Regions from separate parts of the Roseateles sp. GW821-FHT09H10 genome, predicted to be linked through region 3. Evidence: riboswitches for the same ligand, from Rfam matches in the RefSeq annotation. Region 3 holds a riboswitch; each other region holds the start of a gene.

Region 1 (9,894 bases), on a different contig from region 3:
GCTTTTGCTTGTGCGGGCACCTAAAATTGCCGGCATATGTCAGGCAGCACCTTCGGCGAACTCTTCCGCGTCACCAACTTCGGCGAAAGCCACGGGCCGGCCATCGGCTGCGTCATCGATGGCTGCCCGCCGGGCCTGACCCTCAGCGAGGCCGACATCCAGCCCGAGCTGGACCGCCGCCGCCCCGGCACCAGCCGCCACGTCACCCAGCGCAACGAGCCCGACGCGGTCAAGATCCTGTCCGGTGTCTACGAAGGTGTCACCACCGGCACGCCCATCTGCCTGCTGATCGAGAACACCGACCAGCGCAGCAAGGACTACGGCAACATCCTTGACACCTTTCGCCCGGGCCACGCCGACTACACCTACTGGCGCAAATACGGCGTGCGTGACCCGCGCGGGGGTGGCCGTTCCTCGGCCCGGCTGACGGCGCCCATGGTCGGCGCCGGTGCGGTGGCCCGCAAATGGCTGCGCGAGGCCTATGGCACCGAGTTCCGTGGCTGCATGACCCAGCTGGGCGAGATCGAGATTCCTTTTGAAGGTTGGCAGCATGTGGGCGAGAACCCCTTCTTCGCCGCCAACGCCAGCAAGATCGCGGCGCTCGAGGCCTACATGGACGCCCTGCGCAAGGCCGGCGACTCGGTCGGCGCGCGCATCCGCGTCGAAGCCACCGGCGTGCCGGTCGGCCTGGGCGAGCCGCTGTTCGACAAGCTGGACGCCGATATCGCCTACGCCATGATGGGCATCAATGCCGTCAAGGGCGTCGAGATCGGCGCCGGCTTCGCCGTCGTCGCCCAGAAGGGCAGCGAGCATGGCGACGAGCTGACGCCGCTGGGCTTTGCCAGCAACAACTCCGGCGGCATGCTGGGTGGCATCTCCACCGGCCAGGACATCGTCGCCAGCATCGCGATCAAGCCCACCAGCTCCATCCGCAGCCCCAAGGCCAGCATCGACCGGGCCGGCAACCCGTCCACGGTGGAAACCTTCGGCCGCCACGACCCCTGTGTCGGCATCCGCGCCACGCCCATCGCCGAGGCCATGCTGGCCCTGGTGCTGATGGACCATGCGCTGCGCCACCGGGCCCAATGCGGCGACGTCAAGCTGCCGCTGGACCCCATCCCGGGGCATCGGCCCGACTGAGTCGCAAAGCGGCGAGTCTTTGATCAGTGCAGGTTGATGGCAGCCAAGCCATCTCTTCCGCTGATGTACAAGACCCCATTTGGCGAAACAGCCACCGCCCCAGTAAAGCGATCTCGCCAGACCTCTTGTCGGGTGTTGAGGTCAACTGCGACCGTGCCATCTACGACCGAGAAAAATGCGTGATGGCCGACAACCAGCAGGTATGGCGCGAATGTGCTTTGCCCGTTGGACCATTTCCACAGCAAGGCGCCGTCCTTGGCTGATCTTGCCTGCAGGCCGTCCTGCGTTCGGATGTAGACCATGTCCTTGACCACCACAGGACTGCCAAGAATATTGGCGTCGCTGACGCTCCAAGCGATCGATTTCGTCTTTCGATCTATCTTGGTCAGATAGCCAGCACGCACGGCGCTTGGATTTGCTTCCTTGCACACGTACACCGCATCACTGTTGTCCAGCACAACGGCCGTGTAGTACGCCATGCCGCCAGTCTGGCCCGCTGCGGCACCGAGCATCACCTCTGACAACTTCGCGCCTGTGTCAGCTTCATGTTCGACGACTGAAGCGAGGGTCAATGCGACGACCTTGCCGTTCATGACCGCGGGGGCGCCGAACCTCAAATAGCCATCTCCGGAACGCCAGGCTTCAATGCCAGTCGCCGCATCTACTTTGCTGGTCCGATAGCCGCGCCCGTCGTTTGAATAGACGCTGCTGCCTTCCACGATGGGTGTCATGAAAGCCGGATCCCCGTCTGCCGGTTTGGCAACCAAGGTTCGTCCGTCATTGGCGTCCACGGTGAACAGTTTCGTGCCTGCCGCGCTATTGGCAAAGTAGAAGAGCTTCCCTGCCACGAGGGCTGGGGAGCCGACTTGGTGGGTGTTCGAGGAGAAACTATTTGTCCAGCGAGTCTGGCCGCTGCTCTCATCGATGCAGGCCAATGATTTCTCGAGTGGCACAAACGAATCCAGACCGCAAACCAGTCCGCGATCTGCGACCACTTGGTCGAATCCTTTGCTAGAGCGGAAACGACGAATGAATTGCGAGGGGTCGAGTGTCGCCTCGACATAGCCGTTGCGCGCTGAATTGCCCTGAAACGTGGACCATCCAACAGCACCGCTCAGGGAAGCCAAGGGCGTCAGATTGATGTTGCTGCGAATCGTGATGCTATAGGGAACTTTCCATGGGGAGCCCGGGTAAGGATTGCTACAAACTTGCGGGTTGTCGCGGCACACACGCACTTCCAGATTGCCGGTGTAGGTGCCCGGCCGAAGTTCAGCGGCAATGGCCAAATTGGCGGTGTAGGATAAATCGCCGTTACTAAAAATATCGCTGTAGGGAGAAAATACTCCCGTGGTATCAATAACCGCCACCCGGATTGACTCAGTGATAATTTTGCTTGAGGTTGCCTTGATCGAAACCCTGGCGCCTTCCATCTCGTAGGCCTTGATACTTACTGCCGAGGGTGAAAACTGAAGCCAAGATTGCTCCGGAGTTGGGGCATTGCCGCCGCTCTCACCACCACCACCACCACCGCAAGCCGACAAAGCGGCAAGCAGGGCGACTGTCGAAATCGACCTTGAAACATGCTTCATGGATGAGCCCTCCCACGGCTCTGTACGGATAGCTACGCCCTACGCAGGCTGTCGCTGCGTTTTCGTGGGCGGCATTGTCAGCTACCGCTTGTGCTGACTGGCTGAGACGATGATGGCCATGTCATGCCCGAAGGCCGACGCGGCCGACCGCCCTTTTGCGATGGAAGTGGCGGGCGTGGCCAGGGGTGGCGCCTTCATGTCTGCAGTTCGTCCGCTTTCCCGCCGGCCTGATCGCCGGCCGGTGCAGCTCAGCCCACGCAAACGGCGTTTCGTCACAAGGCCGCTGCGCCCCGGCGCTCTCATTTCTAGACTGCAAAGGTCTGTATCAGAGAGCGTACTGGGGGAGCCATGCGGAAGTCTTTCAAGTTGGGTGGCATTGCAGCGGTCGTGCTGCTGGTGGGTGGTGCCGGCGTGGCCGTCATGGCCAGCAAGGGTGACGGCCCCAAGAAGCCGGGTGAAGAAAAGGCCAAACCGGCCCTGGAATTCGTCGCCAGCGAAGTCGTCAAGCCGACGCTGGCCGCCATGCCGGCCCAGATCGAGTTCAGCGGTCCGCTGGTAGCGCCGGGCACGGCCATGGTCCGCGCCAAGTCCAACGGCACCCTGCTCAACCTCGCCGTCGGCGAAGGCAGCCGCGTGAAGGCGGGCCAGGCTCTCGGCCAGGTCGACCTGGAAGAGCTGCGCTATCGCATTGCCGAGCGCGGCGCCAGCGTCGAGGCCATGCGGGCCCAGATGGAGCAGGCCGAGCGCAGCTACAAGGCCAACGAAGGCCTGGCCGCCAAGAATTTCATCGCCCAGACGGCCCTGGACAACTCCAAGGCCGCCTACGAATCCGCCCGCGCCAACTGGAACGCCGCCAAGGCCCAGCTGGACACCAGCCAGGTGACGATGCGCCAGGCCGCCCTGGTGGCGCCCATCAACGGCGTCGTCTCCAAGCGCCATGTGGTGCCCGGCGAGAAGGTGGCCGCGGAGCAGCAGATCCTGACCATCGTCGACCTCGCCAGGCTGGAACTGGCCGGACTGGTCGGCACGCATGAGGTCAGCCGCCTGAAGCCCGGCATGACGGTGCAGGTCAAGGTCGAAGGCGTGGACGAGCCCGTCGAAGCCAAGATCGATCGCATCGCCCCGAGTGCCGAGCCCGGCACGCGCTCCATCGGCGTGACCCTGGTGCTGAACAACGCCAAGGAGCTCTACCGCGCCGGCCAGTACGCCGTCGCCAAGGTGGTGCTGCAGGACGACACCCAGCGCCTGACCGTGCCCATCGCCGCCATCAGCCGCAATGCCGGCCAGGAACAGGTCTGGATGATCGAGAACGGCGCCCTGGTGCGCCGCATCGTGACCACCGGCCGCAGCGACGCCCGCGAAGGCCGCGTGGAGGTGCTGAACGGCCTCAAGCCCGAAGCCCAGGTGCTGGCCGCGCGCTTCGACAATCTGCGCGAGGGTGACAAGGCCAATATCGTCGTCGCCAAGGCCAAGGTGGCCAGTTCGGCCGCGTCGGCTGCCGCCGTTCAATAAGGGGCCAGCCATGTGGATGACCCGCGTTTCCATCCAGAACCCGGTCTTCGCGACCATGGTGATGGTGGCCCTGTGCGTGCTGGGCCTGTTTTCCTATTCCAAGCTGGGCGTCGAGCAGATGCCCGACATCTCGCTGCCGGGCGCCTGGATCGATGTGCGCTACCCCGGCGCCTCTCCCGAGGCCGTCGAGCGTGAAGTCGCCAAGCCGCTGGAAGAGGCGCTGAACACGATTGCGGGCGTCGACCGCATCCAGTCGCGCAGCTTCGAGGGCCGCGTGCAGGCCAGCGTCGAGTTCACGCTGAACACCGACATGAGCCGCGCCATGCAGGACCTGCGCGACCGCGTGGCCGCCGCCCAGTCGGCCTTCCCGCGCGACGTGAAGCCGCCGACGGTGCAGCGCTTCCAGGCCGACAACGCCCAGCCCGTCGTCGTCATGGCCCTGCTGAGCCAGACCCGCGGCGCCCGCGAGCTGTCCATGATGGCCGACCTCACGGTCGCCAAGCGCCTGGGCCGCGTCGAAGGCGTGGCCAAGGTCGATGTGGGTGGCATGACGACGCGTGAAGTGCGCATCGACCTCGACCCCATGCGCCTGCGCGCCTACAGCGTGACGCCGGCCGAGATCGCCAAGGCCCTGGCCGAGGCGAACGCCGACCAGCCGGTGGGCCTGCTGTCCGACTCGACCGCCGACGCCATCCTGCGCGTCGAGGGCCGCGTCAAGGACCCCAAGGCCTTCGGCAACATGATCGTCGCCCGCCGCGGCAGCCTGGCGCTGACGCTGAACGACCTCGGCACCTTGGTGGAGCGCGAGCGCGAGCAGGACAGCATCGCCCGCATCAACGGCCAGCCGGCCGTCAGCTTCAACATCTTCAAGCAGCAGGACGCCAACATCGTCAAGACCGGCGAGGCCGTCAAGGAGGCGATGGAGGAGCTGCGCAAGGTGCTGCCCAAGGACGTCGAGCTGCGCCTGATCTACGCCAACTCCGACTTCGTCAAGGGCTCGCTGACCGGCCTCAAGCACACGCTGATCGAAGGCGCGCTGCTGACGGTGGCCATCGTCTTCCTGTTCCTGCACAGCTGGCGCTCGACCATCATCACGGGCCTGACCCTGCCCATCGCCGTCATCTCCAGCTTCATCGCCGTGCAGGCCTTCGGCTTCACGCTGAACTTCATGACGATGATGGCGCTGAGCCTGTGCATCGGCCTCTTGATCGACGACGCCATCGTCGTGCGCGAGAACATCGTGCGCCACGTGGCCATGGGCAAGGATCACCGCACGGCGTCGTTTGACGGCACCAACGAGATCGGCCTGGCCGTCATGGCGACGACCTTCGCCATCTGCGCGGTGTTCGTGCCCGTTGCCTTCATGGGCGGCATCATCGGCAAGTTCTTCTACCCCTTCGGCATCACCGTCGCGGTGGCGGTGATGGTCAGCCTCTTCGTCAGCTTCACGCTGGACCCGATGCTGTCCTCGGTCTGGCATGACCCGAACAACGAGCGCGTCAAGCGCATCCCCGTCATCGGCCATGCCATCCGCGCCACCGACTGGTGCATGGACCGCCTGCACAGCACCTACGAGCGCCTGATCGACTGGGCCTTCTCCGGCCGCCGCTACCGCGTCTTCGTGCCGCCGATCCCGGCCTATGGCCGGCCCTTCGATGCCGACGGCAAGCGCAACAAGGCCGCCAAGCGCGTGCTGCGCTTCGCGACGCTGACGCCGCGCGGCCTGGTCATGTGGGGCGCCTTCGCCAGCTTCGTCGCCGCACTGGCCCTGGCACCCATGGTGGGCAGCGAGTTCGTGCCCGAGACGGACAACGGCTTCACCCAGGTCAACCTGCGCATGCCGGTGGCCTCCAGCATCGAGCGCGGCAGCGCCAAGGTCGCGCAGATCGAGGAGATCCTCAAGAACTACCCCGAGATCAAGACCGTCTCGACGGTGGTCGGCAGCACCGGCGAAGGCCTGTCCACGGGCCGCAACCAGGCCGCGCTGAACATCTCCCTGACCGATCGCAGCGAGCGCAAGCGCACGCAGAAGGAAGTCGAGGATGCCATCCGCGCCGACATCGCCAAGATCCCCGGCATCGAGGTCAGCGTCGGCTTCAACCGCCCGATCTGGATCACCATCCTCGGCAGCGACCCCGAGGTGCTGACCCAGGCCGCCACCGACCTGGTCGAGAAGATCAAGAAGATCCCCGGTGCCGTCGACGTCGACACGACCGTCAAGCCCGGCCTGCCCGCGTTTGCCGTGCGCCTGAAGGACTCGGCCATCCGCGAGCTCGGCCTGACCGCGCCGCAGATCGCCTCGTCGCTGCGCGCCTATGTGAACGGCGAGATCGCCACCTACTGGACGACGCCCGACGGCAACCAGGTCGAGGTGTTGCTGCGCCTGCCGCGCGACCAGCGCGAGCGCATCGAGCAGATGGCCAAGCTGCCTGTGGCCTTCTCCAGCACGGGTGCGCCCATCACGCTGGACCAGGTCGCCACCATCGAGCCGGTGTTCAACCCCGAGGTGATCCGCCGCGAGAACCTGCAGCGCCGCGAGGCCGTGTTCGCCGGCGTCCAGGGCCGCCCGGGCGGCGACGTCAACGCCGATGTGCAGAAGCTGATCAAGAACACCCAGCTGCCTCCGGGCACCAGCTTCAAGGTGGACGGCGCCGGCAAGCAGCAGGCCGAGGCCTTCAACGGCCTGCTGGCGGCCATGGCCCTGGCAGCGATCTTCATCTACATCGTGCTGGCCAGCCAGTTCGGCAGCTTCCTGCAGCCCCTCGCCATCATGGTCAGCCTGCCGCTGGCGCTGATCGGCGTCATGCTGGCCCTGCTGCTGTGGCGCTCGACGCTGAACGTGTTCTCGATGATCGGCCTGGTCATGCTGATGGGCCTGGTCACCAAGAACGCCATCCTGCTGGTGGACTTCGCCAACCATGCCCGCAAGGCCGGCGCCACGGTGGCCGAGGCCCTGCGCCAGGCCGGCCTGATCCGCATGCGTCCCATCATCATGACGACGGCCGCGATGATCTTCGGCATGCTGCCCATGGCCATCGCGCTGAACGACGGCGGCGAGATCCAGGCGCCGATGGGCCGCGCCATCATCGGCGGCGTCATCACGTCGACGCTGCTGACGCTGGTGGTCGTGCCGGTGCTCTACAGCTATCTGGTGCGCGACAAGAAGCCCGTGACCAAGGCTGTGGAGCAGGGCGGCTCGACGCTGCCGCTGCACGGCATGCCCGGCGCGATGCCGGCGGACAAGGAATAAGACAGATCTCCCTCGAGCGCGCTCCAGCGCCCCGGGCCGACCACGCAAGTGGTCGGCCCTTTTTACTTGCGCGTGCCGGCCATGCAAGTGGCCGGCCCTTTTTCATTGGCGTCAACCGCGGCAAAGCCCTGTGCGAGTAAACCAGGATGCGGTGCCGAATGGCGGCCTCCTAGCATCCGCCTCGACATCCCAGGAGAGCGCGTTCAGCCCGGTTCACACAATGAACCCCTGAGCGCCGCCGAAGGCGCAACCTCCCATGCACGCTCAGGCCCCGAACTGGTTTGTCACAGGAGCCGACACTGGAGAGCGGGACGGCGCGGATCAACACCGCGAACGCCCCCACCGAAGGAGCAAATGCCGCAGGCGCACACCACGCCGGGGCACGAATCTCTCAGGTACCAAGGACAGCGGGAGCGGCGCGGAACCCTGGCGAGGCCTTTGGCCTTGCCGAGGGGTTTTCGTGGTCGTTCAACAGCCGCTGGAGTCGCTGACTCACTGACACCACCCACTCACACCCCGCTGCCGTCGTGACGGGTCCGGCGCACTCGCGCCAGGTCGCCACACGCCCCTCACCGAAGCCGTTCAAGTCGACATCACCCGTCGACGTCGCGGCGTCGGCGCCGAGATCTCTGCCGCCACGAAGAACCGTGGCGCCGCGAGAGGCCCGGCTCTTCTTCGAACCCACGAAACGGAGACCCTGGATATGCGAACTGATCGAGATTCGACCCTGCGACTGCGCAGAGGTATGGCCCTGCTGCTGTCGGCACTGGCCCTCGTGGCCGCGCCGATGGCCCAGGCACAGAGTGCTGCCGTGGCGCGCATCAAGGCGCCCGACCACAGCGACCGTGCCGGCGCCCAGGCCGCCGCCGAGCAGGGCCTGGCCGACTATGTCCAGCGCAAGCAGCAGCAGGGCGGCGCCGGTGCCACGGCCTTCGATCTCGTGCGTGCCGGCGATCTGGCCAGCACGCGCATCGCTGGCGGCTTCGAGGTGCACACCATCGCGCCGCAGGACGTCGTCGCGGCCCGCAGCGAGTTGCGCCATATGGTGCAGGCCAGCGGCATCTGGCGCTTCTTCGTCAAGGTGGGCGCCAAGCCTGTCGGCCTGGTCACCGTGCAGCGCATGGACGGGCGCTGGCAGGCCGTGTCCTTCGGCGGCGCGGGGCTGGCCCAGGAACTGTCCGAGCTGATGGCCGAACACGCCGACGTGGGTGCCGAGCGCCAGCGCTTCATCCGCGTGCACCAGGCGCAGACCGACCTGCTGGAAGTCGTCTCGCCCAGCGACCTGCAGGCGCGCTATGCGCCGCTGGCTTCGGCCCGCGCGGCGCTGTCGTCCGACGTGACCGCCAAGGCCACGGCGCCCAAGCTGCTCGACACCTATGAGCTGCTGGAGCCGCTGCGCAATGCCGTCAAGCGCAACAGCAATGGCCAGAACTGAAGCCGTGATGCCCAAGCACTTCAAAGGAACAGGAGCCCCCATGTCCTTGCAACTGAAGCAGGTCTTCGCCGGCCTCGCCATTGCCCTCGCGCTGCCGCTGGCCCAGGCGCAATACCGCCAGCTCAACGTGCCCACCACCATCCAGGAGCACAGCCAGTGGTGCTGGTCCAGCTCCAGCAAGGCGGTCATCGGCTTCTACAAGGCCGCACCGTCCCAATGCAGCATCGTCAACTGGGCCTTCGGCATCAACTACGCCTGCGGCAACGGCAGCTTCAACTGGAACAGCTACGCCAACCAGCCCAATGCGCTGTATGGCAGCGGCGGCAGCGTGCAGAACATCCTGTCCAACTGGGGCGTGCCGACCTATGCCTACACCTACGCCTCGTCGTGGAATTCCATCGTCAGCGACATCAACGCCAACAAGCCCTTCGTCATCCGCTTCGGCTGGACCAGCGGTGGCGGCCACATCATGGTCGGCACCGGCTATGAGGTCTGGAATGGCTACAGCTACGTCACCTACATGAACCCGTGGCCGGGCGAGGGCAATTCGGAGGACCTCTACAACTGGATGGTGTCCGCCAACGACCACAAGTGGACGCATACCTTGCGCGTTCGTTGACCCCTCGCCCAGTCTTGCCCGCTGAACGCGAGGCAAGCCCGGTCGGTCTTGCAGACCGCGCTGCGGCAGATGCCGCAGCTCTTCGTCAGGCACAGGCCGTCCACCGGACGCCCTGTGTCCGGCCTCAGCCCCCGAGGGGACGGCGATGCTTGCCGGATCGACCGGCACGCACATCGCCCGACGGGCCGGCTAGGGAGCGGCCCGGCGCTCGGCCCGAAAGGCGTATGCCATGAACCACTGATTTGATCTGACCTTATTTCATCGTTGCAGGAGAGTGCCGGGCCGCGAGGTGCCGGCCGCCGAAGGCGCAGCCTCCCATAACCGCTCAGGCCCCCGTACTGCAACGACC
Region 2 (9,894 bases), on a different contig from region 3:
CACACCCGCCTTGCTGAACGAACTGACGGGGCATTCCCTGGTGCAGGCCGGCGGCGACGCCGAGCCGCGCTACCGCATGCTGGAGCTGCTGCGCCGCGGCGTGCTCGCGCGGGTGGATGCGGCCGAGCAGCGCGCCGCCCGCAGCACCCTGCGCGTTGCGCTGTGCGAATGGGCCGCATCGCTGGGCCTGCAGGCCCCCATCACGGCCTGGACGCCGCGCCGCGAGCTGGCCCGCGCCGTCATTGCCAGCGCCGCCGATGACGGCGATGCGGCCATGGGCCTGAGCCTGGCCCTGGCCCTGCGCCCCTGCTGGGAAAGCGATGGCGTGGACCGCACGCTGGTCGACCAGCTCGGCCAGTTGCTGCAGCTGGCAGCGGCGTCATCCGCCGGCCATGAACTGCGCGCCCACCTGGCCTTCACCCATGGCGACCGAGCGCTGGCCCTGGCCGAGGCCGAGCGCGCGCTGCAGGTCGCCGGTACCGATCCGGCCACCCGTGCGCCGGCCCTGGTGCGCCGCGCCTGGGTGCTGCTGGCCGGCGACAACCGCGAGCAGGGCCAGACCCGCCCGCTGGAAGAGGCCATCGCCCTGGCCCGCCGCGTCGGCGACGTGGCGACCGAGGCCCGCGCCTGGCAGCAGCTGGCGGCCATCGCCGTGTCGCGCGGCCAACCGGCCCAGGCCGAGGCCCTGTACGCCCGTGCCCAGGAGCTGTGGGAGGCCGTCGGCCATTCCCGCCAGGCTGCCGCGCGGCTGCGCAACCGCGCCCAGTGCCTGATCGAGCTGGGCGACACCGCCACGGCCGTCGGCTGGATCATGGCCTGCCAGCGCATGGCCGAGGAAGACGGCGACGGCGTGGGCCAGCTCGACGCGGCCTACACCCTGGCCATGGCCCATGAATCCCGCCGTGACTGGCCCGCGGCCCTCGCGGCTGCACGCCAGGCCCTGCGCATTGCGCACGGCCGCCAGCATCTGCATGCACGCGCGCTGACGCTGCAGCTCTTCCCCCGGCCGCTGGCCCGCCTGCGCCATGCCGAGCATGCCTTGCAGCTGGCCGCCTTTGCCGAACAGTACTGGCAGCGCCACCTCGGCGTGCTGGGGTCGAGGGAAGCGCGCGCCTTGGCGCGGGTGCGCCGGCTGGCCGCCTCGCAGCTCGGCAGCGATGGCGCCAAGGCTGCCTGGAGCCAGGGACAAACCCTGAGTTTGAGCGAAGCCCTGGCGCTGACAGGGGCGTGACGAACGGGTTTTGAAGCCGGCCTTCGCTAGCATCGAAGGTTTTGGTCTTCCCAACACCCGACTCCATGTCACGTCTGACCGCCGCCCCCGCCCTGCTGCTGGCCGCCGCCCTGGCCGCCAACGCTCAAGAAGCGCCGAAGGAAGCCCCCAAGGCGCCCGCCTGGAACGTCAACATGCCGCCTGGCGTGGCCAAGACGGCCAACATCGACGTGAAGACCGGCACCTGGATGAGCGTGGACGTCAGCCCCGACGGCAAGACTGTTCTGTTCGACCTGCTGGGGGACCTCTACACCCTGCCCATAGCCGGCGGCGAAGCCAAGGCCCTGACGCATTCCATCGCCTGGGAACACCAGGCCCGCTTCTCGCCGGATGGCAAGCAGATCGCCTTCCTCAGCGATGCTGGCGGCGGCGACAACGTCTGGGTCATGAATGTCGACGGCAGCGGCAGCCGCGCCGTGACCAAGGAAGACTTCCGCCTGCTGAACAACCCGGCCTGGCATCCGAGCGGCAAATACCTGCTGGCCCGCAAACACTACACCGGCACGCGCAGCGCGGGCTCGGGCGAGATCTGGATGTTCCACGTCGACGGCGACGCGGCCAAGAACAAGGGCGTGCAGCTCAACGAGAAGCCCAACTGGCAAAAGGACCTCGGCGAGCCGGCCATCTCGCCGGACGGCAAATATCTGTACTACTCCCAGGACACGACGCCCGGCCGCGTCTTTGAGTACAACAAGGACAGCAATGGCGAGATCTACAAGATCTTCCGCCAGGACCTGAGCGACGGCTCGGTCGAGGCCTTTGTGCAGGGCCCCGGCGGCGCGGTCCGCCCGACGCCTTCGCCCGATGGCAAATACCTGGCCTTCGTGCGCCGCGTGCGCAACCAGAGCACCCTCTTCCTGAAGGACCTGCAGACCGGCCGTGAGTTCCCCGCCTGGAGTGGCCTGTCGCGCGACCTGCAGGAGATCTGGGCCATGTGGGGCGTCTACCCCAGCTTCGCCTGGATGCCCGGCAGCAAGGAAATCGTCGTCTGGGCCGAGGGCAAGATCTGGCGCGTCGACCCCTTCAAGGGCACGGCCGCCGACATCCCCTTCCATGTGAAGGACACGCGCGAGATGCGCGAGCCCATGCGCTATGCGCAGGTGGTGGCGCCCGACAAATTCGCCGTGCGCCAGCTGCGCGGCGCCCAGGTGTCGCCGGACGGCAAGCGCGTCGTCTACTCGGCCCTGGGCTCGCTGTACATCAAGGATCTGCTGGATGGCGCTCAGGGCACGCCACGCCGGCTGACGAAGCAGGACGAGTCATTCGAGTTTGCGCCCAGCTGGTCGCGCGACGGCAAGAGCCTGGTTTACGCCACCTGGCGCGACGACACCCAGGGCAGCATCCGCCGCCTGGATGTCGCCTCCGGCAAGGAAACCGTCGTCGTCAAGGAGGCCGGCAAATACCTGGAGCCGCGCCTGTCGCCGGACGGCAAGCAGGTCGTCTACCGCAAGGTCAAGGGCGGCGGCCTGACCAGCCCCTGGCATGGCCTGGACACCGGCCTCTACCTGGCCGCGGCCGACGGCACGGGCAAGCCCGAGCGCATCAGCAAGGAAGGCAGCGGCGCGCAGTTCGGTGCGAAGAGCGATGAGCTCTTCTTCACCAAGACCAGCAGCACCAGCGAGGTCGAGTCCCGCTTCTCGCTGACCCGCCTGAACCTGCGCGACCGCAGCGAGACCGAGATCGCGCGCAGCGACGCGGCGGCCGAGTACAGCGTGTCGCCGGACGGCCAGTGGCTGGGCTTCGTCGAGCGCTTCCACGCCTATGTGACGCCGCTGCCGGCCGTGCAGGGCCAGTCCGGCAAGGTCATCACCGTCGGCTCCAAGATGGACGCCCTGCCGGTGCGCCAGCTCGATGTGAACGCGGGCACGGCACTGCATTGGAGCGGCGACAGCAAGAAGCTGCACTTCACGCTGGGCGAGGAGCTCTTCACCGCAAACGCGGAAGGCAAGGACAAGGCCACTGCGCAGAAGATCGGCTTCCAGCAGGCCAGCGACAAGCCCAGCGGCAAGATCGCGCTGACCGGTGCCCGCATCGTCACGATGAAGGGTGACGAGGTCATCGAGGGCGGCACCGTGCTGGTGGACGGCAACCGCATCGTGGCCGTCGGCAAGGACGTCACTGTGCCCGCCGACGCCAAGCGCATCGACGCCGCCGGCAAAACCATCGTGCCCGGCTTCATCGACGCCCACTGGCATGGCGCCATGAACGACTCCGGCCTGATCCCGCAGCAGAGCTGGGTCAACCTGGCCTCGCTCGCCTTTGGCGTGACGACGTTGCACGACCCGTCCAACCTCAGCTCGGCCATCTTCACCCAGGCCGAGATGCAGCGCGCCGGCGTCGTGCTGGGTCCGCGCATCTACTCGACCGGCACCATCCTCTACGGCGCCCGCACGCCCTTCTATTCCAACGTCAACAGCCTGGACGACGCGCTGACCCATCTGAACCGCCAGAAGGCCGAGGGCGCCGTCAGCGTGAAGAGCTACCAGCAGCCGCGCCGCGACCAGCGCCAGCAGGTGCTGGAGGCCGCGCGCCAGACCGGCATGATGGTGGTGCCCGAGGGCGGCTCGCTGTTCCAGCTCAACATGAGCATGATCATCGACGGCCACACGACGGTGGAGCATTCCCTGCCCCTGGCCGATGTGTGGGAGGACGTGAAGCAGCTGTGGAGCCAGAACGCCGTCGGCTACACGCCGACGCTGAACGTCGGCTACGGCGGCCTGGACGGCGAGCACTACTGGTACGCCCGCACCGAAGTCTGGAAGCACCCCCTGCTGAGCCGCTATGTGCCGCGCACGGTGCTGGAGCCGCGCTCGGTGCGCCGCGTGACGGCGCCCGAGGAGGACTTCAACATCATCAAGGTGGCGCGCACGGCGACGGCCCTGTCACGCGCTGGCGTCAACACCTCCATCGGCGCCCACGGCCAGCGCGAAGGCCTGGGCACGCACTGGGAGATGTGGATGTTCGTCATGGGCGGCATGACGCCGCACGAGGCCCTGCGCACCGCCACCATCAACCCGGCGCGCAACTTCGGCTTCGACAAGGATCTGGGCTCGCTGGAACCGGGCAAGCTGGCCGATCTGGTCGTCATCGACGGCAATCCGCTGGCCGACATCCGCCAGACCGACCGCATTGCCCAGGTGATGCAGAACGGCCGCCTGTACGACGCGATGACGATGAACCAGGTCGCCCCCAGCGCCAAGGCCCGCAAGCCGATGTTCTTCGAAGGCGCCGACGGCAAGACCATGCCCATCGACGCCGAGGCGCTGGAGTCCGCCCACCTGGGTGACTGAGTCCGACGCCTGACAAAGGGACCCTCGGCCAGCCAGCCGAGGGGCATGACTAGGCGCGCGTGAAGCGCCGCCGGGCCAGCAGCACGGCGGCGCCGCACAGTGCCATGGCCAGCGTGCCCGGCTCGGGCACGGGTGCCGCCTGCAGGTAGTTGAATCCCGAGCCCGAGGTCAACGTGGCCTGGTTCTGCTGCACGCCGTTGAGCCAGACCGTCATGCCGCCCCAGCGCAGCGTGTGCGACAGGTCGAATGCCGCCGTGGCCAAGGCACCACCGTGGCCATCGTTGGCCGTCTGAGCCACGCCCGTCAGCTCCACGGTGAGGGGCAGCGTGTGGCCGGTCAAGAAGGTGGCCGTGCCGGTCAAAGTGCCCAGCGGGGTGCCGAAGTAGCCATGTTTGGCCAGCGCCGGCGAGTTGTTGTACAGGGTCGCATCACCGCCCAGGTCGTAGGCGCCGCCACCCATGTCCGCCCTCACCTGCCAGGACGCCGAGCCGATGTTGGACGAGCCGACGCTGAGGCTGCCGTCGAACAGCAGCTGGAAGTTCACGGTCACCTGGGTATTGGCCGCCACACCCGGCAGGTCAAGCTTGAAGTCGTCGCGGAAGCTGGCGCGGGCCACGCTGTTCAGGCTGCCCACGGAGGTGCCGTCCACCTTCAGCGTGCCGATCTCGGCATAGGCATGCGCCGTGCCGCTGGAGTTGAAGCCGCCGGTCACCAGGCCACTGCTCAACTCAGCCGACCCGGCCTGAGTCAGCACCGTGTTCAGCGCGCCCGTGCCCCCGGAGAAATTCGGGTTCACGCCCAACTGCACCTGGACATTGGTGACGGCGCCGGCGGGAACCGCCAGAAAGGCGATCGCCAGAGCAAGCGCGGTGCGGATGGGGTGCATGGGCCGTCTCCTCATAAATGATGGCTGCGAGTCTGCCCCTAGCTGCTTGGCCGGACAGCCCCCTAGATGTGAATAGAATCCTCACTCGTCAGGAGAGCGCCCCGTTGATGTTGGGGGCCGCCGAAGGCGCAGGGCCCACAGCTCGAACGCTCAGGCAAAAGGACTGACAAAACGCCACCGGTGGCAGACACTGGGGCGTTCCTCACTGGAGAGAGGCCAGCCCTTGAGCTGGTCCACCGAAGGGGCAAGCTTGGCGCGGACTGCACACCGCCTTGTCAATCTCTCAGGTACCCCGGACAGCGAGGACATCCAAACCCGAATTCCGTCGGAGCTCTTGATGTCCTCTTTGCTGCAAACGCCTCTTCACGCCCTCCACGTCGAACTCGGCGCCAAGATGGTGCCCTTCGCCGGCTACGACATGCCGGTGCAATACCCCGCCGGCGTGATGGCCGAGCACAAGCACACCCGCGCCGCTGCCGGCCTGTTCGACGTGTCCCACATGGGCCAGGTGCGCCTCGTCGGCGCTGATGCCGCCGCCGCGCTGGAGACCCTGGTGCCGGTCGACATCGTCGACCTGGGCGTCTTCAAGCAGCGCTACGCCCTGTTCACCAATGAGCAAGGCGGCCTGCTGGACGACCTGATGGTCTGCAAGCGGCCCGACGACCTGTTCGTGGTGGTGAACGCCGGTTGCAAGGAGCAGGACATTGCTCACATGCAAAAGCACATCGGCAGCCGCTGCGAGGTCATTCCCGTGCCCGAACGCGCGCTGCTGGCCCTGCAAGGCCCGCAGGCCGTCGACGTGCTGAGCCGCCTCAACCCCGAGGTCGCCAAGCTGACCTTCATGACCGGCGGCTTCTTCAACCTCGACGGCATTGACACCTTCCTGACCCGCTCCGGCTACACCGGCGAGGACGGCTACGAGATCTCCGTCCACCAGGACGACGCTGTGGCCCTGGCCCGCAAGCTGCTGAGCCATGCCGAGGTCAAGCCGATTGGCCTGGGCGCGCGCGACTCGCTGCGCCTGGAAGCCGGCCTGTGCCTGTATGGCCACGACATCAACGAAACGACCACACCGGTCGAAGCCGCCATCACCTGGGCCATCCAGAAAGTGCGCCGCGCCGGTGGCGCCCGTGCTGGCGGCTACCCAGGCGCGGCGGTCATCGACGAGCAACTCGCCAACGGTGCCGCGCGCAAGCGCGTCGGCCTGGTCGGCAAGGAGCGCATGCCTGTGCGCGAGGGCGCCAAGATCGTGACCGCCGACGGCAGCGAGATCGGCACCGTCACCAGCGGCACCCTCGGCCCCACGGTCAACCAGCCGGTGGCCCTGGCCTATCTCGACAAGGCCCACACGGCCGTCGGCACCGAAGTCTTCGCCGTTGTGCGCGACAAGCGCACGCCGATGATCGTCTCTTCCACCCCCTTCACCCCCAACCGCTACTACCGCGGCTAATCCACGGAGCCTTCAACGATGAGCATCAAGTACACCCCCGACCACGAATGGCTTGACGTGCATGGCGATGGCACGGCCACCGTCGGCATCACCGTCCACGCGCAGGACGCACTGGGCGACGTGGTCTTCGTGGACCTGCCCGAAGTCGGCAAGACCTATGCCGAGAAGGAAGTCGCCGGCGTCGTCGAGTCCGTCAAGGCCGCCGCCGACGTCTACATGCCCGTGGACGGCGAGATCGTCGAAGTGAATGAAGCCCTGCGCGACGACCCGGCCCTGGCCAACTCCGACCCGCTGAAGGCTGGCTGGTTCTTCAAGGTCAAGCTGAGCAACCCCGCCCAGCTCGACGCGCTGATGGACTCGACCGCCTACGACGCCCTGCTCAAGACTCTGTAATTCCTCGAAGTAGACCTGCCATGCCGACGCCGCTCTCCCAACTCGAAGACGCCTCCGAATTCCACGCCCGCCACATCGGGCCGGATGCCGTCGATGAATCCCTGATGTGCGCCGCCGTCGGCGTGGCCAGCCGCACCGCGTTGATCGACGCGGTCGTGCCCAAGTCCATCCGCCGCAGTGCGGGCATGAAGCTGCCCGCGCCCATCACCGAGGCGGGCGCGCTGGCCGAGCTCAAGCTCATCGCCGGCAAGAACAAGGTCTACAAGAGCTTCATTGGCCAGGGCTACTACGGCGTGCACACGCCGGGCGTCATCCTGCGCAACATCCTCGAGAACCCCGCCTGGTACACGGCCTACACGCCCTACCAGGCCGAGATCTCGCAGGGCCGCATGGAAGCCATCCTGAACTTCCAGACCATGGTGACCGACCTCACCGGCATGGACATCGCCAACGGCTCCATGCTGGACGAGGCCACCTCGGCCGCCGAAGCCGTCACGCTGGCCAAGCGCGGCGTGAAGAGCAAGAGCAACACGCTGATCGTCGCCGGCGACGTGCACCCGCAGACCATCGAAGTGATCCAGACGCGCTGCGCGCCGCTGGGCATCGAAGTGAAGGTGGGCATGGCGCCCGCGCTGATGGCCGAGAACGACTATTTCGCCGTCGTCTGCCAGTACCCCAGCACCACCGGCCTCATCCATGACCTGAAGGCCTTCGCCGACCAGGCGCACGCCAAGCAGGCCGCCTTCATCGTCTGCACCGACCTGCTCGCGCTGACCCTGCTGGTCTCACCGGGCGAATTCGGCGCCGACATCGTGGCCGGCAACAGCCAGCGCTTCGGCATGCCCATGGGCGCCGGCGGCCCGCACGCCGCCTTCCTGGCCTGCAAGGATGCGTTCAAGCGCTCGCTGCCGGGCCGCCTCGTCGGCGTGTCCAAGGACGCGCAAGGCCATCCCGCCATGCGCCTGGCCCTGCAGACCCGCGAGCAGCACATCCGCCGCGAGAAGGCCACCTCCAACATCTGCACGGCGCAGGTGCTGCCGGCGGTCGTGGCCAGCATGTACGCCGTCTACCACGGCCCCCAAGGCCTCAAGCGCATCGCCGAACGCGTGGCCAGCTACACGGCCATCCTGCATGCCGGCCTGACCCGCATGGGCCTCAAGGTCGTCACGCCGCATGTGTTCGACACGCTGCTGGTCGAGTGCGAGCCCGGCGCCGTCATGGGCAAGGCCGTGGCAGCGCAAGCCAATCTGCGCAAGATCAGCGAGAAGCATGTCGGCATCGCGCTGGACGAGACCACCTCGCGCGCCGATGTCGAAGCGATCTGGAGCTGGTTTGCTCCGGCCGGCGCCACGGTGCCCACGGTGACGGAGTTCGCTGCCGGCGTGGAAAGCCTGATCCCGTCGCAACTGCGCCGCACGAGCGCCTACCTGACCCACCCGGTCTTCAACACCCATCACAGCGAAACCGAGATGCTGCGCTATATCCGCAGCCTGTCGGACAAGGACCTGGCCCTGGACCGCAGCATGATTCCGCTGGGCTCCTGCACCATGAAGCTCAACGCCACGGCCGAGATGATCCCCATCACCTGGCCGGAGTTCGCGGGCGTGCACCCCTTCGCGCCCCAGGACCAGTTGGCCGGCTACACCGAGCTGGACACGCTGCTGCAGAACTGGCTGACCGAGTGCACCGGCTATGCCGGCATCAGCCTGCAGCCCAATGCCGGCTCGCAGGGCGAGTACGCCGGCCTGCTGGCCATCAAGGCCTGGCATGAGTCGCGCGGCGAAGCCAAGCGCACTGTCTGCCTGATCCCTGAATCGGCCCACGGCACCAACCCGGCTTCGGCCCAGATGGTGGGCATGCAGGTCGTCGTCACCAAGTGCGACAAGGAAGGCAATATCGACTTGGTCGACCTGAAGGCCAAGTGCGAGCAGCACGCCGACAAGCTGGCCGCCATCATGATCACCTACCCCTCCACGTACGGCGTGTTCGACACGCACGTGAAGGAGATCTGCCAGATGGTGAAGAGCCACGGCGGCCGCGTCTATGTGGACGGCGCCAACATGAATGCGCTGGTCGGCATCGCCGCCCCGGGCGAGTTCGGCGGCGACGTGTCCCACCTGAACCTGCACAAGACCTTCTGCATCCCGCACGGCGGTGGCGGCCCGGGCGTCGGCCCCGTCTGCGTGGTGGACGACCTCGTGCCCTTCCTGCCGGCGCACCGCACCGCGGGCCTGGGCAAGGAAACCAACATCGGCGCCGTGTCCGCTGCGCCTCTGGGCAATGCCGCCGTGCTGCCCATCTCCTGGATGTATATCCGCATGATGGGCGCCGAGGGCCTGAAGAAGGCCACCGAAGTGGCCATCCTGTCCGCCAACTACGTGGCGGCCCGCCTGAGCGACCACTACGACATCCACTTCTCCGGCGGCATCGACGGCGTCAAGGGCGGCGGCGTCGCCCACGAGTGCATCCTGGACCTGCGCCCGCTGAAGGACACGTCCGGCGTCAGCGCCGAAGACGTCGCCAAGCGCCTGATCGACTACGGCTTCCACGCGCCGACGTTGAGCTTCCCGGTCGCCGGCACGCTGATGGTCGAGCCGACCGAGAG
Region 3 (9,894 bases):
TTTTCAGGGCAAACCCCGGCTCGCCCAACGGCGAACTTCGTAAAAACCCTGAAATTCATCACGCCAACTTGTTGCGAAAGGTCAGACTGACGTCAGTGCCCGCGCTTCACACTCGCCGCATGACCAAGTCCTATGCCGAATTCCACAGCCAGTCGCTGACGGCGCGCGATGCCTTCTGGGCCGAGCAGGCCAGGCGCATTGACTGGCAGACGCCGCCGCAGCAGATCTGCGATGCCAGCCAGCCGCCGTTCGCGCGCTGGTTTGTCGGCGGCACGACCAATCTCTGCCACAACGCCGTGGACCGCCATGCGGCCACGCGGCCCGGCGACCGTGCGCTGATCTGGGTGTCCACCGAAGTCGGCCAGGAGAAGGTCTACAGCTTTGCCACCCTGCAGGTCGAGGTCGAAGCCATGGCCGCCATGTTCGTGGCCCAGGGCGTAGGCCCCGGTGACCGAGTGCTGATCTATATGCCGATGATTCCGGAGGCCGCCTTCGCCATGTTGGCCTGTGCGCGCATCGGGGCCATCCATTCGGTGGTGTTCGGCGGCTTTGCATCGGTCAGCCTGGCCAGCCGCATCGAGGACGCCAGCCCAAAGCTCATCGTCAGCGCCGACGCCGGCAGCCGCGCCGGCAAGCGCATCGCCTACAAGCCGCTGCTGGACGAAGCCCTCACGCTGTCCACGCACAAGCCCGCCAGCGTGCTGATGGTGGACCGCGGCCTCGTGCCCTTCGAGCGTGTCGCCGGGCGCGACCTGGACTATGCCGAACTGCGCCGCCGCCATGCCGGTGCCCGCGTGCCCTGCGCCTGGCTGGAGTCCAACACGCCGAGCTACACGCTGTACACCAGCGGCACGACGGGGAAGCCGAAGGGCGTGCAGCGCGATGTCGGCGGCTATGCGGTGGCGCTCGCGGCCAGCATGGACTGGATCTTTGGCGGCAAGGCCGGTGAGACCTATTTCTCCACCAGCGACATCGGCTGGGTCGTCGGCCACAGCTATATCGTCTACGGCCCGCTGATCGCCGGCATGGCGACGCTGATGTACGAGGGCACGCCGGTCAACCCCGACGCGGCAGTGCTGTGGAGCCTGGTCGAGAAGTACCGGGTCACGGTGATGTTCAGCGCGCCGACCGCCGTGCGCGTGTTGAAGAAGCATGACGCGGCTCTGTTGAAGCGCCATGACCTGTCGTCCCTGCGCGCGCTCTTTCTCGCCGGCGAGCCGCTGGATGAGCCGACGGCGCGCTGGATCGCCGAGGGCCTGGGCGTGCCCATCATCGACAACTACTGGCAGACCGAGACCGGCTGGCCGCTGCTGACGGTGGCCCATCACATCCCCGGCGTCGAGGCCGTGCCGACGCGCTTCGGTTCGCCCGGCGTGCCGATGTATGGCTATGACGTGAAGCTGCTGGACGAGAACACCGGTGCGACGCTGGAAGGCGCGGACCAGAAGGGCGTGCTCGTCATCGAGCATCCCCTGCCGCCCGGCGCGCTGCAGACGGTCTGGGGCGATGACCAGCGCTTCATCAACACCTACTGGGGCAGCGTGCCCGGACGTCAGGTCTATTCGACCTTCGACTGGGCCACGCGCGACGCCGACGGCTACACCTTCATCCTCGGCCGCACCGACGACGTCATCAACGTGGCCGGCCACAGGCTGGGCACTCGAGAAATAGAGGAATGCATCTCGGGCCACAAGGCCATCGCCGAGGTCGCCGTTGTCGGCGTGGCGGATCAGCTCAAGGGCCAGGTCGCCATCGCCTTTGCCGTGCTGCGCGACGCGGGCCAGGCCTCGCCCGCGCTGGAAGGCGAGGTCATGAAGCATGTCGACAGCCAGCTGGGTGCGGTGGCGCGGCCGGCGCGCGTGCACTTCGTGACCCTGCTGCCCAAGACGCGCTCGGGCAAGCTGCTGCGCCGCGCGCTGCAGGCGGTGGCGGAAGGGCGCGACCCGGGCGACCTGACGACGCTGGACGACCCCAGTGCCTTGGCCCAGGTGAAGGCCTTGTTGCAAAGCTAGGGCCTACCCGATTCGCGTAAACCAGGGCGGCGGCAGGGGATGGCGCTGCCTATCGTGCACGCCGACATCCCAGGAGAGCGCGGTCTTTGCTGATCGCCGCCGAAGGCGCAACCTCCCATGCACGCTCAGGCCCAACACTGGTTTGTCACAGGAGCCGACGCTGGAGAGCGGGGCGGCGTGAGCTGACAAGGCCACGCACGCCCCCACCGAAGGAGCAAGCGCCGCGGGGCCATCCCGGGGGCGTGAATCTCTCAGGTACCAGGGACAGCGGGAGCGGCGCGAAACAGTGAAGGGGCAGCCACCCCTCGCCGTTTCGTGGTCGTTCAACCACTGCGCCGGAGAGCCTGCCATGTCGTGCTGCCGCAAGGCATTGCACCCCCTTTGCTGATCGCTGTTGCCACGGGCTGAGCGCGCCGTCGCGCCCGGCCATCCCCCCTTTTTTGCCATCCGGCGCTGCATTCGCGGCCGCGTCGTGGAGTCGTTCGCCCTTTTTTCCTGCAGGAGTTCGCATGCAACCCAATGCCCTGAAGCCGCTGGCCGCCGCCCTCGCCCTGGCCGGCCTCATCCCCCTGAGCGCGAGCGCCCAGGCGCCCCGGCCCACCGAACAGATCGAGCGCGTCGAAGTCATCGGCAGCCGCATCAAGCGCATCAACATCGACGACGAGACGGCGTCGCCGATCACGCTGCTCACTCGCGACGAGATCCAGCGTTCCGGCGTGGCCACCACGCGCGATCTACTGGAAACGCTGCCGGGCTTCAACAACAACTCGCTGTCCGACCTCAACGGCGGCAACTCCTTCGGCAATGGCGGTTCGGGCGCCAGCATGCGCAACCTGGGCAAGCAGTCCACGCTGGTGCTGCTGAACTCGCGCCGCATCGCCGCCTATCCGCTGGCCGACTACAACGAGGTGTTCTCCAACCTCGACTCGCTGCCGGTGGATGCCATCGAGCGCATCGAGGTGCTCAAGAGCGGCGGCTCGGCGCTGTACGGCTCCGACGCCGTGGCCGGCGTCATCAACATCGTCACGCGCAGCAGCTTCCAGGGGCTGACCGTCAGCGCCAACACCCAGCGCTCGCTGAAGGCCAAGCAGTTCAAGGATCAGGCCGCTGCCATCACGGCCGGCGTGGGCAACTTCGATCGCGACGGCTACAACATCCTCGCCAACGTCGACTACTACCACCGGGGCGACTTCTTCTGGCGCGACGTGCTGCAACACAGCAACCCCGCCTACAAGGAGTTCTCGCCGGGCTTCGACACGCCGTCCAGCTACAGCTACCCCGGCAACATCATCGGCCAGGGCCCGATAGCCGGCTGCAAGCTGTTCAATGCGTCCAACACCCTGTGCATGTACGACCGCTACGACCGCTTCTCGGTGCAGCCGTCGGCCGATCGCGTCAGCGGCATCGTCTCGGCCAAGCTGAAGCTGTCCGAGCATTTGCAGGGCTTCTCCGAGCTGCTTTATTCGAACACCAAGAACACCTACCAGGCGGCGCACAACTACTACGGCTGGGGCCTGGGCAGCGTCGTCTGGGGCGACCCCAACACCAACGCGGCCCGCAACTTCTACTACCGCGGCCTGCCGGCCCAGCATCCGCTGAACCACACCGGCGAGGAGGTCGAGTTCCGCTACCGCTTCATGGATGACGGCCAGGCCAACCATGTCCAGACCGACCAGTACCGCCTGCTGGCCGGCGTGAAGGGCGACTGGAACGGCTGGGACTGGGAGACCGCCGCCGGCGTGATGGGCGGCAGGACCGTCCAGCGCCAGCGTGGCCTGATCAGCGACAGCGGCTTCAAGGAAGTCATCGGCGACTACAACAAGGACGTGCTGGACGCCGACTTCTTCAACAAGCCCAACGGCTACAAGATCGGCCAGGCCAACAGCGCCGCCGTGCTGGACAAGCTCTTCCCCTCCATCGGCTATGACGCCAAGGTCACCCAGACCTTCCTCGATGGCAAGGTGTCGGGCGAATATGGCCGCCTGCCCGGCGGGGCGATCAATCTCGCGGCCGGCTTCGAGCTGCGCCACGAGCGCATGAAGATCGCGCCGGACGCCCTGTCCGGCTCGGGCGACATCGTCGGCCTGGGCACCGTTCGCGCCGATGCCGGCCGCAGCTTCAGCGCCCTGTTCGTCGAGGCTGACCTGCCCGTCACCCGGCAGCTGAACGCCCAGCTCGCCGGCCGCCTCGACAAGTTCCCGGGCTTTGCCGCCCACTTCTCGCCCAAGCTGGCGCTGCGTGCCCAGTTGATGCCCGAGTTCATGCTGCGTGGTTCGGTGGAAGGGGGATTTCGCGCGCCCAACCTGACCGAAAGCGCCACGTCGAGCAAATCGGCCTTCGACAACGGCGTCAGCGACCCCAAGCGCTGCGACGCCGCCAGCGCGCTGATCCGCGACCTGATCGCCCAGGCCAATGCCTTGCCCGACAGCGACCCCAACAAGACCCTGCTGCAGGCCCGCGCCGACAACATCGACGAATGCCGCCGCGGCGTGGCCAGCGTGGTGCGCAACAACCCCGGCCTCAAACCCGAGACCTCGCGCATCGTCAACCTGGGCCTGGCCTTCCAGCCCTTCAAGGCCTTCAGCACGACGCTGGACTACTACGCCGTGACCCGCACCAACGAGATCGGCACCAAGGGCACGGCCGATCTGCTCGGCGCCGAGGCCCAGCAGCCCGCCGGCACCATCGTGCGCGCCCCCAACTTCAACAACGACCCGACCTTTGTCAATGCGGCCGAGGTGGCCAAGTACAAGCCGCTGGCGGGCCGGTTGAGCCTGGTCAGCGGACAGTTCGAGAACCTCGCCAAGACCCAGACCAGCGGCATCGACTGGAGCATGAACGGCCAGTTCAGCAACCCGCTGGGCCGGCTGGGCCTGAGCTTCGACTCGACCTATCTGCTGAGCTACAAGCAGTACAGCACCTCCGACCTGCGCTATGGTGACAACCTGGCCGGGCGCTGGGGCTATGCACGCTTCAACTTCAAGCTGCGCGCCAGCCAGGAGTGGGGCGCCTGGACGCACACCCTGTCCTATTTCTGGTCGTCCAGCACCACGCTGACGCGCGACTACTACGACACCAGCTGGAGCGTCGAGGACTGCACGACCAACAAGAATCTGTCCGCGGACCAGTGCAAGCTGGCCGCCTACAACCGGCTCGACTACAACCTCGCCTGGCGCCCGATGAAGGCGCTGACGCTGAGCGCCAACCTGCGCAACCTGACGGGCCGGCGCCCGCCCATCGACTACCGCAACTTCGGCCAGGGCGGCATCATTCCCGACAACCGCGAGGACGTGATGGGCCGCATGCTGCGCCTGGCCGCGGAGTACCGCTTCTTCTGAGCCCGCGCCACCGGACGCCATGCCGCGCGTGCCCGCGCGCGGCATGGCGAATGGCTGGGGCCGCCGCGCAGGCCAGAATCGCGCCCTTCCCACAAGGAGACGACATGAAACCCGTCCTGACCGCCCTGGCCGCGCTGGCACTGACTGCCGTTGCCGCCCAGGCGCAACCCAAGCTGCCCGCCCCCAATTTCCCCACCTTCGGCTCCGTGGCCGATGTGCAGACCCGCTGCGACAGCGGCCTCAAGGGCGCCCAGCAGCGCGTCGCCGCGCTGGAGAAGCGCAAGGTCGATGGCGGCTGGCTGGCGGCCTATGACGACCTGGTGGTCTATCTCGAGGACCACCAGGGCCCCAACGACTTCGTCCTCAACGTCCATGCCGACAAGGCCATCCGCGACGCCGCCCAGGCCTGCTCGCTGCGCTGGGCCGACTTCGGCTCCAGCCTGGGCCAGAACGAGAAGGTCTACCGCGCGCTGCAGAAGGCGCCCAGGAAGGACGGCATCGACGCCGAATTCGTGCGCCTGGCCTCGGGCCAGTTCGAGGACAGCGGCGTGGCCCTGCCCGGACCCAAGCGCGAACGCGCCAAGCAGATCCTGGACAAGCTGACCGAGCTGGACCAGCAGTTCAACAAGAACATCCGCGACGCCGGCACCCGCGTCGCCTTCACCGAGGCCGAGCTCAAGGGCGTGCCCACCAGCGTCTGGGAGAAGGCCAAGCGCGACGAGCAGGGCCGCATCCTGCTGGGCGTCGACTACCCGAGCTATGTGCCCGTCATGCGCTCGGCCGAGAGCGGCGAGGCGCGCCAGCGCATGTGGTTGGCCAAGACCAATGAAGGTGGCCAGGCCAACCTCGACCTGCTGGCCCAGATCGTCACGCTGCGCGGCGAGTACGCCAAGCTGTTCGGCTTCGACAACTTCGTTGACTTCAACCTGCGCCGCAAGATGGCCAAGGATGGCGCCACGGCGACGCGCTTCCTCGACTCGGTGACCGGCGCCGTCAACGCCCGCGAGAAGACCGAGCTGCAGGAGCTGCGCGCCGACAAGGCCAAGCACCTGGGCACGCCGCTGGAGAAGACCCAGGTCGAGCGCTGGGACGCCACCTTCTACGGCGAACGCGTCAAGCGCGAGAAGTTCAGCGTCGACCAGAACGCCTTCCGCCCTTATTTCCCGCCCCAGGCCAGCCTGGAGTTCTCGATGCGCATCATCGAGAAGCTGATGGGCGTGAAGTACACGCGCATCACCAACAAGCTCTGGCATGACGAGGCCCAGACCTATGTCGTCAGCGACGCGGCCTCGGGCAAGGCCATCGCGCAGATGTATGTGGACCTCTACCCGCGCGACGGCAAGTACAACCATGCCGCCGTCTGGCCGCTGAGCGGCAGCGCCACCCGCATCGCCCGCACGCCCGTCGCCTCGCTGGTCGTCAACTTCGATCGCAACGGCCTGACGCTGGACGAGGTCGAGACCCTGCTGCACGAGCTGGGCCATGCGGTGCACGTGAACCTGTCCAAGACGCGCTATGCCGCCACGGCCGGCACGACGGTCATGCACGACTTCGTCGAGGCGCCGTCGCAGATGCTGGAGGACTGGGTCTACGACAAGAAGGTGCTCAAGCTGATGCAGGAGGTCTGCCCGACCTGCAAGCCGGTGCCGGATGCGATGGTCGACCAGGCACAGGCGTCCAAGCACTACGGCAAGGGCGGCCAGTTCGGCCGCCAGCACCTCTACGCCAGCTACGACATCAGCCTGCACCAGCAAGCCAAGCCCGAGCCCCTGCCGCTGTGGGCCAGGATGGAAGGCGCCACGCCGCTGGGCCATGTGAACGGCACGATGTTCCCTGCCGGCTTCGCCCATATCGCGGGCGGCTATGGCTCGGGCTATTACGGCTATCTGTGGAGCCTGGTGGTGGCCATGGACCTGCGCACGGCCTTCGCGGCCGACAAGCTGGGCGTGGACGCCGGCAAGCGCTACCGCGACCTGGTGCTGGGCCAGGGCGCCCAGAAGCCGGCGCCGGAACTGGTCAAGGACTTCCTGGGGCGCGAGTCCAACTCGCAGGCCTTCTTCGAGTACCTGAAGAAGTAGGGACTGCGGCTGGCCCGAACCCCGAAACGGGTTCAGGCCTGACCCCACGCAGGCCGGGCCGGCTTCTAGACTTTGCGCTGAACTCTGGGAGGAGCACATGCGCAAGGTCACCAGCAAGCCTGAACTGCCCCATGGGGCCCACCACGCCGGTCTGCCACGGCGCAGCTTCCTGCTCGGCGCGGCGGCCGCGCTGTCAGGTTGCAGCGCGCTGTCCCCGGTTGCAGTGGACGGCGCCCAGCAGGCGCCGGGGCGCGGCTATCTGGCGGTGCAGCTGAGCTCCAACCAGTTGGCCAACCTGGCCTTCAACAACTACGGCAAGAAGACCTTTGCCTCGGGCCTGGAAGACGGCATGGGCGGCAAGGGGGCAGTGCAGTTCCTCAGCGGCGAGCGCACGCTGCTCCTCGACGTGCCGGCCGGCGACTACATGTGGACGCTGCTTTGGGACGGCTACCGGCAGGCCAGCATGGAGACCTCACGCTTCCAGATCACGGCCCAGGCCGTCACTTACGTTGGCCGCCTGGAGCTGCGCATGGGCAGCTCGAACTACCAGCTGCGCGTCAGCGACCGCGAAGAACTCATGCGCGCGTACCTGCGTGAGCACTACCCCCAGACCGCGCAGCTGCAGTTCAGCAAGCAGCTGGCGGCGCTGCGCATCAAGGCTGCATGAGCCCGGCCGACCCGGGAGGCCTTCACGGGCCGCGGGTCTTGATGGCGCTCACGCGCCGCGTTGTTCAGCCCGGGCGACGGCGCCGCGCCATCGCGCCGACGACAGCCAGCCCACCGATCAGCAGCCCACAGGTCGCCGGTTCCGGCACCGGCGCCAGCGTGTAGCTGATGTTGTTGATGCCGACGTTGTAGGCCGAGTTCTCCCACTCGATGACGATGCCGGTGCTGGAGCTCAGGCCGGGGGCGAAATGCGTCGGGCCGGGGTTGGGGCCCACCTCGCCGCTGTAGATCAGGCTGCCGCCGCCCAGGGCGAAGATGCGCAGGTTCGTGGTGCGGTTCGGAACGAGGTAGGAGCCCAGGTCGAGGCCGTCAAGCGTGATGCTCATGCCGGCGCCTGGCGTCAGCGTGATGCGGCCGAAGGAATTGTCGTCACTGCCGCGCCCCCAGAGGGCACTGGGCAGGTCGTTGTAGCCTGCTGCCCACCAACGCAGGCTGTCGCCATTGGCCGAGTCGACGTCGAGATAGCTGACGTCCAGCTGGCCGGCGACATCGCCGTGGGCCTGGTTGACGAAGCCGTCGTTGATGCAGCCGACGAAGGCGCCGACGCCGCTCGCGGCGCTGGCACAGACCGTGTCGGGGAAGCTGATGGTGGCGGCCAGGGCCGGCGACAGGTTCAGCATGCCCAGCAGGGCCAGTGGCAGCAGTTTCTTGGGCATCTGGGTTCCTTGCGTCCGGAAGATGGGGTGCTCAGAAATGATAGGGGCCGCGTCGCCGTGGCGGCCGCGGCCCTCGTCCCAGGAATCGGGGGCTGACCGTCAGCCGCAACTGCTGCTGGAACCGCAGCTGTGGCTCGCCGCGGCCGCGGGTTCGCGGCATTCGCCCGTCGCCGGGTCGAAGCCGCGCTGCTCCATCGTGAAGACCAGGGCCGCGTCCATCATCTCGGCATGCTGGGGGAACCAGCCGGCCAGCTCGGTGCGCAGGATGTTCAGCGGCTCGCGGTCGTTCAGCTCATTGGCATAGCGCAGGGCCTCGCGCATCACGTTCAGCACCATGGCGTGCTGGCCGGCATGGCAGTTCTGCGCCTCGAAGCCGCAGCGCGCCATCCAGTCCTCCTCCATCGCGAAATGGGCTTCGGTGTGGGCCAGCAGCGCCTGATAGGCGGGCAGGGCGTCTATGCCGGCGTCCAGCGCGGCGCCATAGGCGTTCAGCAGCTCGACAAATTCGTGATGGGTGTGGTCCAGCGTGGGCTGGTTCAGCACCAGCTTGTCGGTCCAGGCGAGGGTGGTGTTCATGGGGCGTGCAGCGTTGGCGGTGCTCAATCGGGCTGGCGGTAACGGAAGGTCTGCTCCGTCACTTCGATCTGACGAGCGGACGTCGCCTTGCCCGCTTCGACGGTGGACACCGAGATGGACTTGCTCCGCTTGTAGCGATGCGGGATCAGCGTGGCCGTCTCGGTGACCAGCTCGATCGTGGTCTCGGAGTCGAGGGACATGGTGTCCCCCTTGTTGCGCTTGGCATTGGCGGGCGCCAGCCTGTCCAGGAAGGCAGTGATCGCCCGGTTCAACTCGGCTTCGTCCGGCCGGATGCTGGCCAGCACTTCAACGCATTCACGCATCTGGCCTTCGCGCTCGCAGGGCAGCTTGCGGGCCAGCTTGAAGCGCGTGTGTTGCGTCAACATTTCGTTCAACACGGGCATCTGCGCCCGTGTCGTGCTGGCGTAGTCGGCGCCCAGGTCGAAGGCGCGGTCGGCGCCCGCCCAAGCGGACACCTGCCAGCTCCAGTCCACCTGGGCCAGAGCCT

Evidence for each region. A riboswitch is a leader RNA that binds a small molecule or an ion and turns the genes downstream of it on or off. The one in region 3 is predicted to bind glycine.
Region 1: it holds a riboswitch for glycine, as region 3 does, so the genes downstream of both, AC07OY_RS26130 (hypothetical protein) here and AC07OY_RS18365 (TonB-dependent receptor domain-containing protein) in region 3, are expected to answer to the same signal.
Region 2: it holds a riboswitch for glycine, as region 3 does, so the genes downstream of both, gcvT (glycine cleavage system aminomethyltransferase GcvT) here and AC07OY_RS18365 (TonB-dependent receptor domain-containing protein) in region 3, are expected to answer to the same signal.

What each region holds. Positions count from the first base shown of each region.
Region 1 covers NZ_JBWKOB010000007.1:7,192-17,085, forward strand. The annotation lists gene aroC (chorismate synthase) at 37-1,140, shown strand; gene AC07OY_RS26115 (outer membrane protein assembly factor BamB family protein) at 1,164-2,729, opposite strand; gene AC07OY_RS26120 (efflux RND transporter periplasmic adaptor subunit) at 3,078-4,241, shown strand; gene AC07OY_RS26125 (efflux RND transporter permease subunit) at 4,252-7,491, shown strand; glycine riboswitch at 7,672-7,780, shown strand; glycine riboswitch at 7,791-7,899, shown strand; gene AC07OY_RS26130 (hypothetical protein) at 8,195-8,926, shown strand; gene AC07OY_RS26135 (C39 family peptidase) at 8,967-9,545, shown strand.
Region 2 covers NZ_JBWKOB010000007.1:48,300-58,193, reverse strand. The annotation lists gene AC07OY_RS26290 (ATP-binding protein) at 1-1,231, shown strand, start outside; gene AC07OY_RS26285 (amidohydrolase family protein) at 1,297-4,560, shown strand; gene AC07OY_RS26280 (hypothetical protein) at 4,610-5,446, opposite strand; glycine riboswitch at 5,526-5,622, shown strand; glycine riboswitch at 5,642-5,756, shown strand; gene gcvT (glycine cleavage system aminomethyltransferase GcvT) at 5,784-6,896, shown strand; gene gcvH (glycine cleavage system protein GcvH) at 6,915-7,289, shown strand; gene gcvP (aminomethyl-transferring glycine dehydrogenase) at 7,310-9,894, shown strand, end outside.
Region 3 covers NZ_JBWKOB010000003.1:599,865-609,758, forward strand. The annotation lists gene AC07OY_RS18360 (propionate--CoA ligase) at 120-2,012, shown strand; glycine riboswitch at 2,073-2,162, shown strand; glycine riboswitch at 2,171-2,282, shown strand; gene AC07OY_RS18365 (TonB-dependent receptor domain-containing protein) at 2,522-5,350, shown strand; gene AC07OY_RS18370 (M3 family metallopeptidase) at 5,455-7,428, shown strand; gene AC07OY_RS18375 (hypothetical protein) at 7,526-8,095, shown strand; gene AC07OY_RS18380 (PEP-CTERM sorting domain-containing protein) at 8,160-8,810, opposite strand; gene AC07OY_RS18385 (hemerythrin domain-containing protein) at 8,910-9,386, opposite strand; gene AC07OY_RS18390 (hypothetical protein) at 9,410-9,894, opposite strand, start outside.